One region of the Streptomyces sp. NPDC023723 genome, then DNA from elsewhere that is predicted to be linked to it. Evidence: riboswitches for the same ligand, from Rfam matches in the RefSeq annotation. Region 1 holds a riboswitch; each other region holds the start of a gene.
The links. A riboswitch is a leader RNA that binds a small molecule or an ion and turns the genes downstream of it on or off. The one in region 1 is predicted to bind thiamine pyrophosphate.

Region 1 (6,009 bases):
GGGCCACCGGGCGCGGCCGGCTCAGAAGGCCGGCCGCTCCGGGTCGAGCGCCGCCATGCCGTCCACCGGGGAGGAGGCCGCGGCGAAGTGGCGGCGCGGGATCCGGCCCGCGAGCCGGGCCAGCCGGCCGCCCTCCACCGCGTGCCGCATCGCCTCCGCCATCAGCACCGGCTCCTGCGCCCGGGTCACCGCCGAGGCGAGCATCACGCCCGCGCAGCCCAGCTCCATCGCCAGCGCCGCGTCCGACGCCGTACCGGCCCCGGCGTCCAGGATCACCGGTACGCGCGCGTGCTCGACGATCAGCTGGAAGTTGTGCGGGTTGCGGATGCCGAGCCCGGACCCGATCGGCGAGCCCAGCGGCATGACCGCCGCGCAGCCGACGTCCTCCAGCTTCCGCGCCAGCACCGGGTCGTCGTTGGTGTACGGCAGCACCGTGAAACCGTCGTCGACCAGCGTCTCGGCCGCGTCCAGCAGCTCGACCGGGTCCGGCAGCAGGGTGCGTTCGTCGGCGATGACCTCCAGTTTGACCAGGTCGGTGCCGAGGGCCTCGCGCGCCAGGCGGGCGGTCAGGACCGCCTCCCCGGCGGTGAAGCAGCCCGCCGTGTTGGGCAGCACCCGGATGCCGAGCCGCTCAAGGACCGACAGCACGGAGCCGTGCACGGACGGGTCCACCCGCCGCATGGCGACCGTGGTCAGCTCGGTCCCGGACGCCACCAGGGACCGCTCCAGCACGTCCAGGCTGGGCGCCCCGCCGGTGCCCATGATCAGCCGGGACGCGAAGGACGTACCGCCGAGGACGAAGGGATCGTCGGCCATCTGGGTCAGCCTCCTTGGACGGCGGTGAGGACTTCGACGCGGTCGCCGTCGGACAGCGCGGTGGCCGCCCACCGCGCGCGCGGGACGACGGTCTCGTTGAGGGCGGCGGCCACCCCGGACGGCGCCCGGGTGAGGGTTTGGACGAGGGCGTCCAGCGCCGTGCCGGGGGCCACCTGGCGCGGCTCCCCGTTGACCGAGATGCGCAGGCTCATACGGGCTGCTCCATGGGGACGGGGGCGGCGGCGAACCGCCCGGGGGCGAAGGGGCGGGCCTCCTCGGGCAGCTCGCCGGTGGTCAGCACGTGCGCCATGACGTCGCCGGTGACCGGGGTGAGCAGCACACCGTTGCGGAAGTGCCCGGTGGCCAGCAGCAGGCCGGCCAGGGCGGTCGGGCCGAGCAGCGGCGCGTTGTCCGGGGAGCCGGGACGCAGGCCCGCGAGGGTCTCCGTCAGCGGCAGCTCGGTGATGCCCGGGACCAGCTCGTGGGCGTCGCGCAGCAGCTCGTAGACGCCGCCCGCGGTGACCGTGGTGTCCCAGCCCAGCTCCTCGCTGGTGGCGCCGACGACGAGTTCGCCGTCGGCGCGGGGCACCAGGTAGAGCGGGTTGCCGCGCACCACCGCGCGGACGGTGCGGTTCAGCAGCGGCGGCCGCCCGGGGAGCATGGCCAGCCGCAGCACCTGGCCCTTCACGGGCCGGACCGGCGGCAGGGCACCCGCCGGGACGCCCTTCAGCCGGCCGCTGAGGCTGCCGGCGGCCAGCACCACCCGCCCGGCCGCGAGCGTGGCGCCCCCGGTCGTCACGACGCCCGTCGCGCGCTCCCGGCCGACGGTGAGCCGCTCGGCCGTACTCCGGTGGAAGACCACGCCCGCCCGCTCGCAGGCGGCCAGCAGCGCCGCCGCCAGCCGCCGGGGGTCGATCTGATGGTCGCCGTCCACCCGCAGCCCGCCGCGCACGCCCGGCGCGAGCATCGGCTCCAGCCGCCGGCAGTCACGCCCCGACAGCCACTCGGCCGCCAGGCCCGACCGCTGCTGGAAGGCGTGCAGCTCCCGCAGGTGCGCCCGGTCGTCGGCGTCGAGCGCGACGGCCAGCGTGCCGCACCGCCGGTAGCCCAGGTCGTGCCCGGTGGCGTCGGTCAGTTCGGCGGCGAACTCCGGATAGCGGCGGGCCGACGCCAGGTTCAGCGCCAGCAGGGTCTGCTCGCCGTAGTGCAGCTCGGTGACGGCGGCCAGCATCCCGGCCGCCACCCGCGCGGCGCCGCCGCCCGGCGCCGAGTCCACCACCGCCGTGGCCAGCCCGCTCTGCGCGGCCCGCCACGCGGTGACCAGCCCGATGATCCCGCCCCCGACGACCAGCACGTCGGACGTGTCTGACATGGCTGACATGGGCGTCCAGCCCCTCCCTTCGCCGGCATGACCCGGATCAGGTTCGTACGGTCGGAGGCCGCCAGCCTCCCTCTCAGCCCGGTGCGTCCGGGCTCCCGCGAGTGCCTTACGTTGGCCACCCTAACTGCTCGGTATCAGCCTCTGTAAGGGAGCGTCCCGCCCGTGGTCCGTTCGCTCGACGGTCTCGTGTTCGCCCCGGTCGCCGACCAGGCACCCGGCCAGGTCGGCACCCGCACCCGCTTCACCTACCACGAGGAGGACGGCGCCGTCTGGGCCGAGTACGCCGGCGGCGACGTGGTCCGCGGCCACCTGGTGGGCACCCGCGCGGGGGACCGGCTCGACTTCCGGTACGTACAGCTGCGGACCGACGGCAGCACCGCCTGCGGACACTGCGTGTCGAGCGCCGTCGCCCTGCCGGACGGGCGGGTGCGGCTGACGGAGACCTGGCGGTGGGAGTCGCGGCCCGGCGGCGGCACCAGCGTGGTGGAACAGGTCACCGACTGTGCAGCAGCTCACTGAACGTGCCCCCTGACCAACACCGCGTCAGCTGACTAAGGTGATCAGGTGAGCGAGCAGACGCAGCAGCGGGGCGGCCCGGCGCGGCGCGTGGTCGTCGTGGGCGCGGGCATGGCCGGCGTGCAGACGGCGGTCGCCCTGCGCGAACAGGGCTTCACCGGCACCGTGACCCTGATCGGCGCCGAACCGCACCAGCCGTACGACCGCCCCCCGCTGTCCAAGGCCGTGCTCCTGGGCACCGCCGAGGGCTCCGCCTTCGACATCGACTTCGAGGCGCTCGGCATCGAACTGCGGCTCGGCCTGACGGCCGTGGGCGTCCGCCCCGGCGAACACCTGCTGGACACCTCCGCGGGGCCCGTGCCGTACGACGCCCTGGTCCTGGCGACCGGCGCCGAGCCGCTCCGGCTGCCCGGCGCCGACGGGGTCCCCGGCGTCCACCTGCTGCGCACCCTGGACGACGCCGAACGGCTGCGCCCGGTGCTGCACCGGCAGCACGACGTGGTGGTGGTCGGCGCGGGCTGGATCGGCGCCGAGTTCGCCACCGCCGCGCGGGAGGCCGGCTGCGCGGTGACCGTCGTGGAGGCCGCCGACCGGCCGCTCGCCGGGGCGCTGCCCGCCGAGGTCGCCGCCCCCATGGCCGACTGGTACGCCGACGCCGGCGCCGTACTGCGCACCCACGCGCGCGTGCGGCACGTCGAGCCCGGCGCGGTGCTCCTGGACGACGGCACCCGGGTGCCCGCCGGCGCGGTCGTCGTCGGCATCGGCGCCCGGCCCGCCACCGCCTGGCTGGCCGGTTCCGGAATCGCCCTCGGCCCGTACGGCGAGGTCCTGGCCGACGACCGCCTGCGCGCCCGCGCACCGGACGTGCACGCGGTCGGCGACTGCGTGTCCTTCCCCTCCGGCCGCTACGGCGAGCGGCTGCTCGTGCACCACTGGGACAACGCCCTCCAGGGCCCGCGCACGGTGGCCGCGGACATCATCGGCGCCGTCGCCGGGGAGCCCGCGGCGGTCTACGACCCGGTGCCGTACTTCTGGTCCGAGCAGTTCGGCCGCTTCGTCCAGTACGCCGGACACCACCCGGCCGGCGACACCACCCTGTGGCGCGGCGACCCGGCCGGACCCGCCTGGACCGTGTGCTGGCTGCGCGAGAACCGGCTCGTGGCCCTGCTGGCGGTGGGCCGGCCCAGGGACCTGGCCCAGGGCCGCCGCCTGATCGAGTCGGGCACGGCGATGAACCCGCGCCTGCTCACCGACCCCGCCAGGCCACTGAAGTCGGCGACGGCCTGACCGCACCGGGAAGGGCCGGCGTGAGGGTGTCCGCCCGCACCGGCCGGCGCACCGGACCCGCACCGGCCGCCGCGGGCATCCGTACCCCGACAGCCCAGGTCACCGGGCCCCCGCTTCCGCCTGTCAGTGGCAGATGGCAGGCTTGAGGGGTGACCGAGATTGACGCAAAGATCGATGCTCTCGTCCCTGCCTGGCTCACCCTGCCCGACATCGCGGAGATGTTCGACATCGAGGTGACCCGGGTCCGGCAGCTGGTCAAGGACGGCCAGCTCATCGCCGTACGCCGCGGTGAGAACCGCGCGCTGCACGTCCCCGCGGCCTTCATCGACGACGACAAGGTCGTCAAGGGCCTGTCCGGGACGCTGACGCTGCTGCGGGACGACGGCTTCACGGACGAGGAGATGCTGGAGTGGCTCTTCACGCCGGACGACAGCCTGCCCGGCACGCCGGCCCAGGCGCTGAGTGAGAACCGCGGCACGGAGGTGAAGCGCCGCGCCCAGGCGCTGGCGGTCTGACCGACCCGCCCGGCGCGCGGGCCGGCCGAACACCGGCCCGCCCGCCGGGCCCCGCTCCGCAAACAGCCACCGACACGGGGGACGCACCACGCATGACCGCCACCACCGCCACCGCCGCCGACCCGGCGACCACCCGGGCCCGCCTGGCCACCGCCCGCCTCTACCTCTGCACGGACGCCCGCAAGCGCCAGGGCGACCTCCCGCAGTTCCTGGACGCGGTACTGGCCGGCGGCGTCGACATCGTGCAGCTGCGCGACAAGGGCATGGAGGCGGCGGAGGAACTGGAGCACCTCGCCGTGTTCGCGGAGGCCTGCGCCCGGCACGGCAAGCTCCTCGCGGTCAACGACCGCGCCGACGTCGCCCACGCCGCCCGCGCCGACGTCCTGCACCTCGGACAGGGCGACCTGCCCGTCCCCGCCGCCCGCGCCGTCCTCGGCGCCGACGTCCTCATCGGCCGCTCCACCCACGCCGAGGCCGAGGCCACCGCCGCCGCCAAGCAGGACGGCGTGGACTACTTCTGCACCGGCCCCTGCTGGCCCACCCCCACCAAGCCCGGCCGCCACGCCCCCGGCCTCGGCCTGGTCCGGCACACCGCCGCGCTGCGCACCGACCGCCCCTGGTTCGCCATCGGCGGCATCGACCTCGGCAACCTGGACCAGGTCCTCGACGCGGGCGCCCGCCGGGCCGTCGTGGTCCGCGCGCTCACCGAGGCCGACGACCCGGGCGCGGCGGCGGCCGAGTTCGCCGAGCGGCTCAGGAGTGCCGGGGATGTGCCGGAGATGTCCAAGGGATGGACAAGTAGCTGACAATACGGACAATTCGCCAACTTCGGTTGGGTGACCGACGCCCCCTGGTTAACCTGCCGGTATGGCCCTCGGAACGGCATCCACCAGGACTGATCACGCGCGCACCGTTCGCGACATGCTCGCGACCGGGAAGACGACGTATTCGTTCGAGTTCTGGGCGCCCAAGACGGAGAAGGGCGAGCGCAACCTCTGGAACGCGCTGCGCCGGGTCGAGGCGGTGGCCCCCAGCTTCGTCTCCGTGACCTACGGCGCGGGCGGCTCCACCCGGGCCGGCACGGTACGGGCGACCGAGCGGATCGCCTCCGACACCACGCTCACCCCCGTCGCCCACCTCACCGCGGTCAACCACTCCGTCGCGGAACTGCGCAACATCATCGGGCAGTACGCCGACGCCGGCATCCGCAACATCCTCGCCGTCCGCGGCGACCCGCCCGGCGACCCGATGGGCGACTGGGTGCCGCACCCCCAGGGCCTGACCTACGCCGCCGAACTCGTCGAACTCATCAAGGAGTCGGGCGACTTCTGCGTGGGCGTGGCCGCCTTCCCGGAGATGCACCCGCGCTCCGCCGACCAGGACGAGGACGTCCGGCGCTTCGTCGACAAATGCCGGGCCGGCGCCGACTACGCCATCACGCAAATGTTCTTCGACCCCGAGGCGTACCTGAGGTTGCGGGACCAGGTCGTCGCG
Region 2 (6,009 bases), on a different contig from region 1:
CACCTGCTGCGGGGGACGGGCCACCGTCATGTCAGCCGGACTTCGCCGTGTCCGGCCGCGAGCGGACGGTCACCCGAGCACGATGATCTCCGCCACGTCGAACTCGACCCCGACCCGCTGCCCGACCTCGGGCGCGGCCCGCAGCGCGCAGGCCGCCTCCAGCCGGGGCGTCTCCGCGTCCCCCTCCGGCTGGAGGCGCACGGCGACATGGGTGCCCTTGAAGGTGCGGGCGGTGACCGTACAGGGCAGCCCCGCGTCGGCGGCGACCAGCCGGACACCGGCCGGGCGGACCAGTACCGGCCGGCCGCCCTGCGCGCTGCCCTCGGGCACCGGCACCTTGCCCCAGGGGGTGTCGGCGGCCGTCCCGGCGACGGTCGCCCCGACGACGTTGTCGAAGCCGAGGAACCGGGCGACGAACGCGTCGGCGGGCCGCTGCCACACCTGAAGCGGCGTGCCCTGCTGGGCGATCCGCCCGTCCCGCATCACCACCACCCGGTCGGCCAGCGCGAACGCCTCACCCTGGTCGTGCGTCACCGCCAGCACCGTGGTGCCCAACCGGCCGAACAGCTCCCGCAGTTCCACCACCAGCCGCTCCCGCAGCGAGCGGTCGAGCTGGCCGAGCGGCTCGTCCAGCATCAGCAGCCGGGGCCGGGCCGCCAGCGCCCGGGCCAGCGCGACACGCTGCTGCTCACCGCCGGACAGCGCGGCCACCGACCGCCGCCCGGCGTCCGGCAGCCCGACCAGCGCCAGCAGCTCCGCGACCCGCTCCTGCTGTTCGGCGCGCGCGGCACCCCGCATCCGGGGTCCGAAGGCGACGTTCCCGGCCACGTCCCGCTGCGGGAACAACTGGTGGTCCTGGAACATCAGGCCGACCTCGCGCCGGTGCGCGGGTACGCCGCTCTGGTCCCGCCCGTCGAGCAGCACCCGCCCGGCGGCCGGCACCTGGAGCCCGGCGACCACCCGCAGCAGCGTCGACTTGCCGCTGCCGCTGGGCCCGAGCACACACACCACCTCGTGCTCGGCCACCTCCAGGTCGACGGCGTCCAGTACGGCCCGCCCGCCGAAGCGGACGGTCACCTCGCGCAGGCTCAGCATGCTCAGAACTCCCCGCTCCGGTCGGTCCGCAGCCGCTCCAGCACCAGCAGGGCCACCGCGCACACCAGCATCAGAATCGTCGAAAGGGCCATCGCCTGGCCGTAGTTCAGGTCGCCGGGGCGGCCCAGCAGCCGGGCCACGGCCACCGGCAGCGTCGGACTGTCGGGCCGCGCGATGAACACCGTCGCGCCGAACTCCCCGAGCGACACCGCGAACGCGAACCCGGCCGCGACCAGCAGCGCCCGCCGCACCATCGGCAGGTCCACCTCCCGCCACACCCGCCAGGGCGACGCCCCGAGCACCGCCGCCGCCTCCCGCAGCCGCCCGTCCACCGCCCGCAGCACCGGCAGCATGGTCCGCACCACGAACGGCACCCCGACCAGCGCCTGTGCCAGCGGGACCAGGAGCCACGAGGAGCGCAGGTCCAGTGGCGGTTCGTCCAGCGCGATCAGGAACCCGAACCCGACCGTCACCGCCGACACCCCGAGCGGCAGCATCAGCAGCGCGTCGAAGCCGCGGACCAGACGGCCCGCGTCCCGCCGGGTCAGCGCGGTGGCCGCGAGCCCGCCGATCACCATGGCGATCGCGGTGGCGGCGACGGCGTACTCGAGCGAGTTGCCGATGGCGTCGATCGGCGGCACGAGGAAGGTGCCGCCGTCCTCGTGGGTGAGCGCCCGGTAGTAGCCGAAGCCGCCGTCGAGCGACCGCCGCACCAGCACCGCCAGCGGCAGCAGGACCAGTACGGCGACGGTGGCCAGCACCCCGGCCAGCAGCCCCCACTGCCCGGCCCCGCGCGGCCGGCGCGCGGTCGTCGAGGCGTCCACCAGCCGCAGCGCCGTCTCCCGCCGCCGTACCGTCCAGGCGTGCACGGCGAGGATCGCGGCGACCGCGCCGAACTGGACCAGGGTCAGCACGGCCGCCGTGGACAGGTCGAACAGCTGCGAGGTCTGCCGGTAGATCTCCACCTCCAGGGTGGCGAAGGCGGGCCCGCCGAGGATCTGCACGACACCGAAGGAGGTGAAGGTGAACAGGAACACCATCAGCGCGGCGGCGGCCACGGCGGGCGCCAGCGCCGGCAGCGTGACCCGCCGCCAGGCGGCGAACGGTGACGCCCCGAGCATCCGGGCGGCCTCCTCCTGCCGCGGGTCGAGCTGCGCCCACAGCCCGCCGACGGTACGGATCACGACGGCGTAGTTGAAGAAGACATGCGCCAGCAGGATCGCCCACACGGTGGTGTCCAGCCGGACGCCCCACAGGTCGTCGAGCAGCCCGCCGCGCCCGACCAGCGCCAGGAACGCCGTACCGACCACGACGGTCGGCAGCACGAACGGCACCGTGACCACGGCCCGCAGCGCCTGCTTGCCGGGGAAGTCCAGCCGGGCGAAGACGTACGCGCCCGGCAGCGCGACCAGCAGGGTGAGCGCGGTGGAGGCCAGCGCCTGCCAGGTGGTGAACCACAGCACGTGCCGGACGTCCGAGGCGGCGACCACCTCGGCGATCCGGCCGAGGTGCCAGCCGCCGTCGTCCTTCAGCCCGCGCGCCACGATCGCGGCCACCGGCCAGGCGAAGAAGACGGCGAAGAACGCCACCGGCATGGCCATCAGCCCGAGCCGCGCGGCGCTCCCCCGGCGCGCGGCCCTCACTGCAGTACGAGCGAGGTCCACGACTTGACCCAGTCGTCCCGGTTGGCGGCGATCTTCGCCGGTGCCATGGTCTCGGGGTCGGTGACGTCCGGCATGTTGTCCGTGTAGACAGCGGGCAGCTTCGCGTCACCGACAACCGGGTTGACGAACATGTTGAGCGGCATGTCCTCCTGGAACTTCTCGCTGAGCAGGAAGTCGAGGAACGCCTTGCCGCCCTCGGGGTTCTTCGCGTTGCTCAGCAGCCCCGCGAACTCGGTCTGCCGGAAGCAGGTGCCGGTCGCGACGCCGGTGGGCGCGGTCTTGGGCTGCGGGTCGGCGTAGACCACCTCGACCGGCGGCGAGGAGGCGTAGGACACGACCAGCGGCCGGTCCCCGCCGGCCTTCTTCCCACCGGCCGACCCGGAGAACTCCTCGTTGTACGCCTGCTCCCACCCGTCGACCACCTTGACGCCGTTGGCCCGGAGCTTCTTCCAGTACGCCGCCCAGCCGTCGTCCCCGTACGCGGCGGCGGTCCCGAGCAGGAACCCGAGCCCCGGCGACGACGTACCGGCGTTCTCGGTGACGAGCAGGTCCTTGTACGCGGGCTTGACCAGGTCGGCGAAGGAGGCCGGCGGATCGATCCCGTGCTCGCTGAAGTACGCCTTGTCGTAGTTGACGCAGATGTCGCCGTAGTCGACCGGCGTGACCCGGTGCCGGCCGGCGTCCAGCTGGTACTGCTCGTCGACCCGGTCCAGGCCGTTCGCCTCGTACGGCTGGAACAGCCCGTTGTCGAGGGCGCGGGAGAGCAGCGTGTTGTCGACGCCGAAGAAGACGTCGCCCTGCGGGTTGTCCTTGGTCAGGATCGCCTTGTTGACGGCCTGCCCGGCGTCGCCGTCCTCCAGGACCTTGACCTGGTACCCGGACTCCTTCTCGAACGCGGCGATGACGCTCTTCGACGCGGCCCACGAGTCATGGCTGACGAGCGTCACGGTCTTGCTGTCCCCGCCCGCCTCGTCGCCGGCCGACGACCCGCACGCGGACAGCGCGACCAGGCCCAGCCCGACGGCCGCCGCGGCCACGCTCTTCTTGGTGATGCTCACTGATTCCTCCTGGGACGTCCAGGAGAAGACGCGGCCCTGCCCGGGTTCCTCGCGGATCCCGGGCAGGGCGCAACAGCTCGAGTGATGACCGATCTCCCTACCCAGAATGACCTGGGCCAGGTTCGGAGGGTCTGCGGCCGGTGCCGCACTCTCAGCGCTGTGGCGCTCCCCTGTCGGAATATTAAGATGTGTTCTTACGTCGGTCAGGTTACCGCTCGCCGGCGGCGAGCTGGCCACACGCCCCGTCGATCTCCTGCCCGCGCGTGTCCCGGACCGTCACCGGCACCCCGTGCGCCGCGATGGCCTCGACGAACGCCTTCTCGTCCGCGGGCCGCGAGGCGGTCCACTTCGAGCCCGGGGTCGGGTTCAGCGGGATGAGGTTGACGTGTACCGGCTTGCCCTTGAGCAGCCGGCCGAGCCGGTCACCGCGCCAGGCCTGGTCGTTGATGTCCCGGATCAGCGCGTACTCGATGGACAGCCGGCGTCCGGACCGCGCGGAGTACTCGAACCCGGCGTCCAGCACCTCGCGCACCTTCCACCGGGTGTTCACCGGCACCAGGGTGTCGCGCAGCTCGTCGTCGGGGGCGTGCAGCGAGATGGCGAGCCGGCACTTGAAGCCCTCGTCGGAGAAGCGGTGGATGGCCGGCACCAGACCGACCGTCGACACGGTGATGCCCCGCTGCGACAGGCCCACACCGTCGGGCTCGGGGTCGGTCAGCCGCCGGATGGCGCCCACCACCCGGTTGTAGTTGGCGAGCGGCTCGCCCATCCCCATGAAGACGATGTTGCTCAGCCGCGCCGGCCCTCCCGGAACCTCTCCGTCCCTGAGCGCCCGCATGCCGTCCACGATCTGGTGCACGATCTCGGCGGTCGACAGGTTCCGGTCAAGACCGGCCTGTCCGGTGGCGCAGAACGGGCAGTTCATGCCGCAGCCCGCCTGCGAGCTGATGCACATGGTCACCCGGTCCGGGTAGCGCATGAGCACCGACTCGACGAGCGTGCCGTCGAACAGCCGCCACAGCGTCTTGCGGGTGGTCCCCTCGTCCGTCGACAGATGCCGTACGACGGTCATCAGCTCGGGCAGCAGCGCCTCGCGGAGCTTCTCCCGCGAACCGGCCGGGATGTCGGTCCACTGCTCCGGTTCGTGCGCGTACCGCGCGAAGTAGTGCTGCGAGAGCTGCTTGGCGCGGAACGCCTTCTCACCGGCCGCGGCGACCGCCTCCTTGCGCTCGGCGGGCGTGAGGTCGGCGAGATGCCGCGGCGGCTTCTTGGCTCCGCGCGGGGCGACGAAAGTGAGTTCTCCGGGTGCAGGCATAGCCCGTCCAGTGTCGCAGACGTACGAAGAGGAGCCCGCCACCCTGTGGACAACGGGCCCCTCGGTGCGCGAACCGCAGGTCAGCCCGAGCCGACGAAGATCACCAACAGCAGCCAGGCCACGGGAGCCGTCGGCAGCAAGGAGTCCAGCCGGTCCATGATGCCGCCGTGGCCCGGCAGCAGCGTGCCCATGTCCTTGATGCCGAGGTCGCGCTTGATCATCGACTCGCCGAGGTCGCCCAGGGTGGCGCTGACCGCGACGGCCAGGCCGAGGAGCAGGCCCTGCCACCAGGCGCCGCCGTCGATCAGGAAGTGCGTGCACAGCGCGCCCGCCGCCATCGCGAAGGTCACCGCGCCGACCAGGCCCTCGCGGGTCTTGCCGGGGCTGATGCGCGGCGCGAGCTTGGTCCGGCCGAAACGCCAGCCGACCGCGTAGGCGCCGGTGTCGCTGACGACGGTCAGTATCAGGAAGACCAGCACCCGCCACGGGCCGTCGTCGGCCGCGAGCATCATGGCGACGAACGTGGCCAGGAACGGCACGTAGAACGCCGCGAAGACACCCGCCGTGACGTCCCGCAGATAGTCCTGCGGCGGCCGCGTCATCCGCCACAGAAGGACGGCGAGCGCGGTGAGCGCCATGGCGATCCACGCGCCGTCGGCGCCCCGCACATACCCGGCGATCACCATCGCCGCGCCGCCGACCGCGAGCGGCACGAGCGGCGCGTGGATGCCCTTGCGCTCGTCCAGCCGCTTGGTCAGCTCCCACAGCCCGACCACGACGGCGACGACGATGACGCCCACGAAGACGGCCTTGACGAAGAACAGCGACGCGACGATCACCGCGCCGAGCCCGACCCCGACCCCTATGGCCGCACCCA
Region 3 (6,009 bases), on a different contig from region 1:
CATGGGTGAGGTCGTCGAGACCGCGGGTGCGGGCGCGGGCGCCGTCATCACGGTCCTGGCCCCCGTCCTCACCGGTACGGCCGCCGCGATCTTCCTGCTCGTCGGGTACATCCTGAAGATGATCGACCCGGAGCAGGCGTTCGCCCGGACCATGCTCACCGCCGGGTGGGTGTTCGGCGCCCTGACCGCGATCACGATCCTGGTCGCCGCTGTCGGTCTGCTGACCACCGCGCTGCGCAACCGTCCCTCGGCCGAGGCCGCGGCGTACGGCGAACGCGACGGGGAGGTGACACGGGCCAGGGAAGCCTGGCGCGAAGCCCTGCTGGAACAGGGCATCGTGCCGTTCCTGCGGGACGCCCTGGCCGATCCGGCGGCGGCGTCGGCGCCGGGCGGTACGGGGCCGTCCGCACCGGCCGGCCGGATGCCGCAGCTCGGCTATGGCCGCCCCGGCTTCTCCAGCCCCGACGAAGGATCCACCGCCGGTCCACGCCCGAGCTACTCGAGCCCGGACTACTCCAGCCCGGACTTCGGCGGCCCGGAGCACCGGCCCGAGTGACCACCGGTGTGCGCTCCCCGGCGGGCGGGTCCCGCCCAGGGGGAGCGCACGTCGGTGGCGCACCGGGACCGGAGGACTTCCCTCTCCCGCCACTCACCGGACCGGTCGGCCGGGTTGGCCGGCGGGTCGACCGGGGCACCCCGGGTCAGCCGGGGCACCCCGGGTCAGCCCGGGTCGGCCGGATCGGTCGAGTCGGCCGAGTCAGCCGGTCGGTCGAGTCAGCCGGGCCAGCCGGGTCAGTCCGCGATCGGCAGATAGACGCGGTTGCCCGCCTCCGCGAACTCCTTCGACTTCTGCGCCATGCCCGCCTCGATCTCCCCCTTGCCGCCACCGTGCTCGCGGCGGATGTCCTGGGAGATCTTCATCGAGCAGAACTTCGGCCCGCACATCGAGCAGAAGTGCGCCGTCTTGGCAGGCTCGGCCGGCAGCGTCTCGTCGTGGAACTCCCGTGCCGTGTCCGGGTCGAGGGCGAGGTTGAACTGGTCCTCCCACCGGAACTCGAACCGGGCATCGGACAGCGCGTCGTCCCACTCCTGCGCGCCCGGGTGTCCCTTGGCGAGGTCGGCGGCGTGCGCGGCGATCTTGTAGGTGATGACCCCGGTCTTCACGTCGTCCCGGTTGGGCAGGCCCAGGTGCTCCTTGGGCGTGACGTAGCAGAGCATCGCCGTGCCCCACCAGGCGATCATCGCGGCACCGATGCCGGAGGTGATGTGGTCGTAGGCCGGCGCGACGTCGGTGGTCAGCGGGCCGAGCGTATAGAACGGAGCTTCATCGCAGATCTCCTGCTGAAGGTCGATGTTCTCCTTGATCTTGTGCATCGGGACATGTCCCGGGCCTTCGATCATGGTCTGTACGTTGAAACGCTTGGCGATCGTGTTGAGTTCCCCGAGCGTGCGCAACTCCGCGAACTGCGCCTCGTCGTTGGCGTCCGCGATCGACCCCGGCCGAAGACCGTCGCCGAGCGAGTACGTGACGTCGTAGGCGGCGAGGATCTCGCACAGCTCCTCGAAGTGCTCGTACAGGAACGACTCCTTGTGGTGCGCCAGGCACCAGGCCGCCATGATCGAGCCGCCGCGCGAGACGATGCCGGTCTTCCGGTTGGCGGTCAGCGGCACGTACGGCAGGCGTACGCCCGCGTGGACCGTCATGTAGTCCACGCCCTGCTCGGCCTGTTCGATCACCGTGTCCTTGTAGACCTCCCAGGTCAGCTCCTCCGCCCGGCCGTCGACCTTCTCCAGTGCCTGGTAGAGCGGGACCGTGCCGATGGGCACGGGGGAGTTGCGCAGCACCCACTCGCGGGTGGTGTGGATGTTGCGGCCGGTGGACAGGTCCATGACCGTGTCGGCGCCCCAGCGGGTCGCCCAGGTCATCTTCTCGACCTCCTCCTCGATGGAGGACGTGACCGCCGAGTTGCCGATATTGGCGTTGACCTTCACCAGGAACCGCTTGCCGATGATCATCGGCTCGATCTCCGGGTGGTTGACGTTGGCCGGAAGGACCGCCCGGCCCGCCGCGATCTCCTCGCGTACGACCTCCGGCGCGACGTTCTCCCGGACGGCCACGTACTCCATCTCCGGGGTGATCTCGCCGCGGCGCGCGTACGCGAGCTGTGTCACCGCCTGTTGGCCGCGGGCGCGCCGGGGCTGGCGGGGGCGACCGGGGAAGACCGCGTCCAGGTTGCGCAGACCGCCGCGCGGCGAGGTGTGCTTGACGCCGTCGTCCTCGGGGCGGACGGGGCGGCCCGGGTACTCCTCAGTGTCACCGCGGGCGATGATCCAGTTCTCGCGCAGCGGGGGCAGCCCCCGGCGCACATCGGTGTCGACGAGCGGGTCGGTGTACGGGCCCGAGGTGTCGTACAGGGTGACCGACTGCCCGTTGGTGAGGTGCACCTGACGGACCGGCACCCGCAGGCCGGGGCGCGAACCCTCGACATACGCCTTGTGCCAGCCGATGGACTTCCCGGCCTCGTTCTGAACGGAGGCAGGCGTGCGTGCGTCCCTGATGGTCATGAGACCTACTCCCTACGCCGGCATTACCCGGTAACAGGTTCGGCGGTCGACGCAGCGGTATCCGTCTGCCGACGCTTCGTGGGGAACATCACCCAACTTCGGTGATGTTTCCCGTGAAACATCGCTGGGACGGAGGTCAGCGCCCTCTCAGCCCGGTGCTCCGAGCTCCCGCGTGTACAAAAGGTGCCTCCACGCTAGCGTCAATTCGGGCGCGGTGACCAGAGGGCCCCCTTCGTTCTTGCGATGATCGGGCCGTGACCACGACGCAGCGTCCTTCTTTTCCGCCGCCCGAACCACGCCGCGGACCGGGCCCGGGCGGCGGCGACGGCAGCGGCTCCTGGGGCGAAGACGGCTCCGCCGCCGAGGACCGCGGGCATGGCCGGGCGCCCGCCCCGGGGCCGCAACAGGGGTACGGACACGGCGGGGCGGGGCGGGGGCCGGGGCTGGGCGACGGGCGGGGTCCCGTACCCGGGGGCGAAGGACACGGCCTCAGACTCGGCCACGGCGGCGGTCATGGCAGTCAGGGCGGTCAGGGTCCAGGGGGCGGTGTTCACGGTCCAGCGGGCGGTGGTCACGGATCAGGGGACGGTCACGGCCCTGGAGGCAGCAATCAAGGTCCAGGAGACAGTCACGGCCCTGGAGGCAGCAATCAAGGTCCGGGGGACGGTCACGGCCCGGGTGACGGCGGGCACGGCCCCGTCGGCGGACACGGTCACTCGCACAGTCACGGCCCGGCCGCCCCCGTCTCCCGCCACCTGCGCAAGGTCATCGCCGCGGTCCTGGTTCCCTTCGCCGCGGCCGTGGTGGTGGGGCTCGCCCTGCTGTGGCCGGGCGGCGCGCCGGCCCACGAACGCACCGGGGTGGGCTTCGACCGGCAGACGCAGCAGGCCACGGTCACCAAGGTGACGTCGATGAGCTGCCAGGACGTCAACGGCTCCAACGTCCCCGCCACCGGCGACACGTCCACCGCGGAGGGCTCCTCGGCGCAGCAGCAGGAGAGCGGCACCTGCAAGAAGGCGACGATCCGGGTCGACACGGGCAAGGACAAGGGCCGTACGTTCACCGAGATCGTGCAGCCGGACCAGTCCCGGCAGCTGAGCCAAGGCCAGAAGGTGGTGGTCTCCTACGAGCCCTCCGCGCCGAAGGACCTCCAGTACTCGGTCTCCGACATCAACCGCAGCCTCCCGATGGCGCTGCTGGCCGGGATCTTCGCGCTCGCCGTCGTGGTCGTCGGGCGGCTGCGGGGTGTGATGGCGCTGGTCGCGCTGGCGATCAGCTTCCTGGTGCTGAACTTCTTCATCCTGCCCGCGATCCTCCAGGGTTCGAACCCGCTGCTCGTGGCGGTGATCGGGTCGAGCGCCATCATGCTGATCGCCCTGTATCTGTGCCACGGTCTTTCGGCCCGCACCTCCGTGGCGGTGCTCGGCACGCTGGTCTCGCTGGTGCTGATCGGCGTCCTCGGTTCGCTCTTCATCGGCTGGGCCGCGCTGACCGGGGACACGGACGACAACACGGGTCTGATCCACGGTCTGTACCCGTCGATCGACATGAGCGGTCTGCTGCTGGCGGGGGTCATCATCGGTTCGCTCGGTGTGCTGGACGATGTGACGGTGACGCAGACCTCGGTGGTCTGGGAGCTGCACGAGGCCAATCCGGCGCTGGGTCGGCGGGGCCTTTACCGCGCGGGCATCCGGATCGGCCGGGACCACATCGCGTCCGTGGTCAACACACTCGTCCTCGCCTACGCGGGCGCCGCGCTGCCGTTGCTGCTGCTGTTCTCGATCGCGCAGAGCAGCGTCGGCTCGGTGGCCAACAGCGAGCTGGTCGCGGAGGAGATCGTGCGCACCCTGGTCGGTTCCATCGGCCTGGTGGCTTCGGTGCCGGTGACCACCGCGCTCGCGGCGCTCGTCGTCGCCGCCGACCGGCCCGGCCCCGGCGCCGCCCCGGCGGGGACTCCCGCCCCGGCCGCCCCGGCCGCGGCTCGCGGGGGCCGGGGGCGCCGCCGCAAGCGGTGACGGGGGCGCCGGGCCCGGCCGCCGGCCGCGGCGCCCGGACCGGCTTGCAGGATCGTTCCGGCACGGTGGACGGCATCCGGCGAAGCGTTACGCCACCGCCTCAGGACTGCCGGAACGCTTCAGCCCGCGCTCTGTTCCTCGGCCAGGATGCGGTCCAGCGCCTCGTCGAGGTGTGCGTCGAAGTCGGCGAGCACCCCCTCCTGGCCCAGCGGCACCAGTTTGTCGGTGCGGTCGAGGAAGGCCACCAGCGGTGCCGCCGAGGACCGGAACAACGCCTGGTCGGCGCCGACCTGAAGGCGGATCAGCACTTCGGCCAGCGGCTCGGGATCGACGGGAGAGATGCGCACATCGCCGTCGCCGCAGGGCCGGCCGACCCCGTCGATCAGCAGCTCGCGTCCGAAGGCCCAGGTCACCGGGGCGTCACCGGGCAGGTGGAAGGTCAGTCGCACGGCGTAGGGATCACTGGTCTCGTAGCGCAGCTCCACCGGGATACGGAAGGAGAGCTCCTCGGACACGAGAAAGCTCATCATGACCTCTGCCTGTACGGACTCGCGCATCACATACCCCGTCATTCGCCGTCGACTGGCCGGGAATCAACCTCTAACACTGATGGCATCTTGCTGAACGTACACACCAGATCACAAGGAGTTAGTTTTCACATACTGATAGAGCGCGAGAGCGACCCCAGCAGTCGCCCCACCTCGCTCTGCAACTCCCGCATCGCGGGCAGCAGCCGGTCGGCCTGGTGCACGGGCAGCGAAATGGCCACGGTCGCCACCGCGCTGCCGACGGTGAGCGGGATCGCCCCGGACACCGTGCCCAGCGCGTACTCCTGGTACTCGGTCACCGGCTCCGTACGCCCCAGGCGCTCCAGCCGCTGCAGCAGGCTGTGGCCGTCGCGCACGGTGTATGGGGTGACGGGCCGCACCGGATGGCGGTCGAGGTGGTCCTGACGGGCCGCTTCGTCCAGTTGTGCCAGCAGGCACTGGCCGATGGCATGCGCGTGCGCGGTCGCACGGAAGTCCGCCCACTCCTCGACCGCGGGAGCGCCCGGCGGGTCCGCGACGCACACGATGTCGACCTCCCCGTCGCGGTACACCGCGTAGTACACGGTGGCGCCGATCGTCTCGCTCAGTCCGGCGAGAGTCTCCGCCAGCGCGCTGCGACGTTTCTGCTGTGCCGCACTGCCGCTCAGCCGTTCGGCCGCCGCGCCGAGGAAGAACAGGCCCTTGTCACGGCGCAGATAGCCCTCGTGCACCAGGGTGCGCAGCAGGTGGTAGGCCGTGGGCAGGGCCAGGCCGGTCTCCCGGGCCAATTGCTTGGCGGGTGCGCCGTACCGGTGTCCGGCCACGCACTCCAGCAGGCGCATCGCCCGCTGCACGGAGCCGATGAGGGTCCCGGTGGGCGGGTCGGGGGGCGGGGCGTCCAC

Region 2: another riboswitch for thiamine pyrophosphate. It lies ahead of AB0G32_RS16825 (thiamine ABC transporter substrate-binding protein); the one in region 1 lies ahead of thiO (glycine oxidase ThiO).
Region 3: another riboswitch for thiamine pyrophosphate. It lies ahead of thiC (phosphomethylpyrimidine synthase ThiC); the one in region 1 lies ahead of thiO (glycine oxidase ThiO).

Annotation. Positions count from the first base shown of each region.
Region 1 is NZ_JBFAAP010000061.1:18,551-24,559, forward strand. Features, by position in the region: gene AB0G32_RS35135 (thiazole synthase) at 22-816, opposite strand; gene thiS (sulfur carrier protein ThiS) at 822-1,022, opposite strand; gene thiO (glycine oxidase ThiO) at 1,025-2,197, opposite strand; TPP riboswitch at 2,195-2,306, opposite strand; gene AB0G32_RS35150 (hypothetical protein) at 2,360-2,716, shown strand; gene AB0G32_RS35155 (FAD-dependent oxidoreductase) at 2,762-4,000, shown strand; gene AB0G32_RS35160 (Rv2175c family DNA-binding protein) at 4,150-4,515, shown strand; gene thiE (thiamine phosphate synthase) at 4,608-5,321, shown strand; gene metF (methylenetetrahydrofolate reductase [NAD(P)H]) at 5,383-6,009, shown strand, end outside.
Region 2 is NZ_JBFAAP010000013.1:34,023-40,031, reverse strand. Features, by position in the region: gene AB0G32_RS16835 (ABC transporter ATP-binding protein) at 70-1,095, opposite strand; gene AB0G32_RS16830 (iron ABC transporter permease) at 1,098-2,696, opposite strand; gene AB0G32_RS16825 (thiamine ABC transporter substrate-binding protein) at 2,735-3,817, opposite strand; TPP riboswitch at 3,894-3,999, opposite strand; gene rlmN (23S rRNA (adenine(2503)-C(2))-methyltransferase RlmN) at 4,026-5,132, opposite strand; gene AB0G32_RS16815 (phosphatidate cytidylyltransferase) at 5,213-6,009, opposite strand, start outside.
Region 3 is NZ_JBFAAP010000003.1:279,539-285,547, reverse strand. Features, by position in the region: gene AB0G32_RS06340 (hypothetical protein) at 1-556, shown strand, start outside; gene thiC (phosphomethylpyrimidine synthase ThiC) at 793-2,565, opposite strand; TPP riboswitch at 2,558-2,747, opposite strand; gene AB0G32_RS06330 (YibE/F family protein) at 2,820-4,580, shown strand; gene AB0G32_RS06325 (SsgA family sporulation/cell division regulator) at 4,700-5,137, opposite strand; gene AB0G32_RS06320 (helix-turn-helix domain-containing protein) at 5,236-5,949, opposite strand.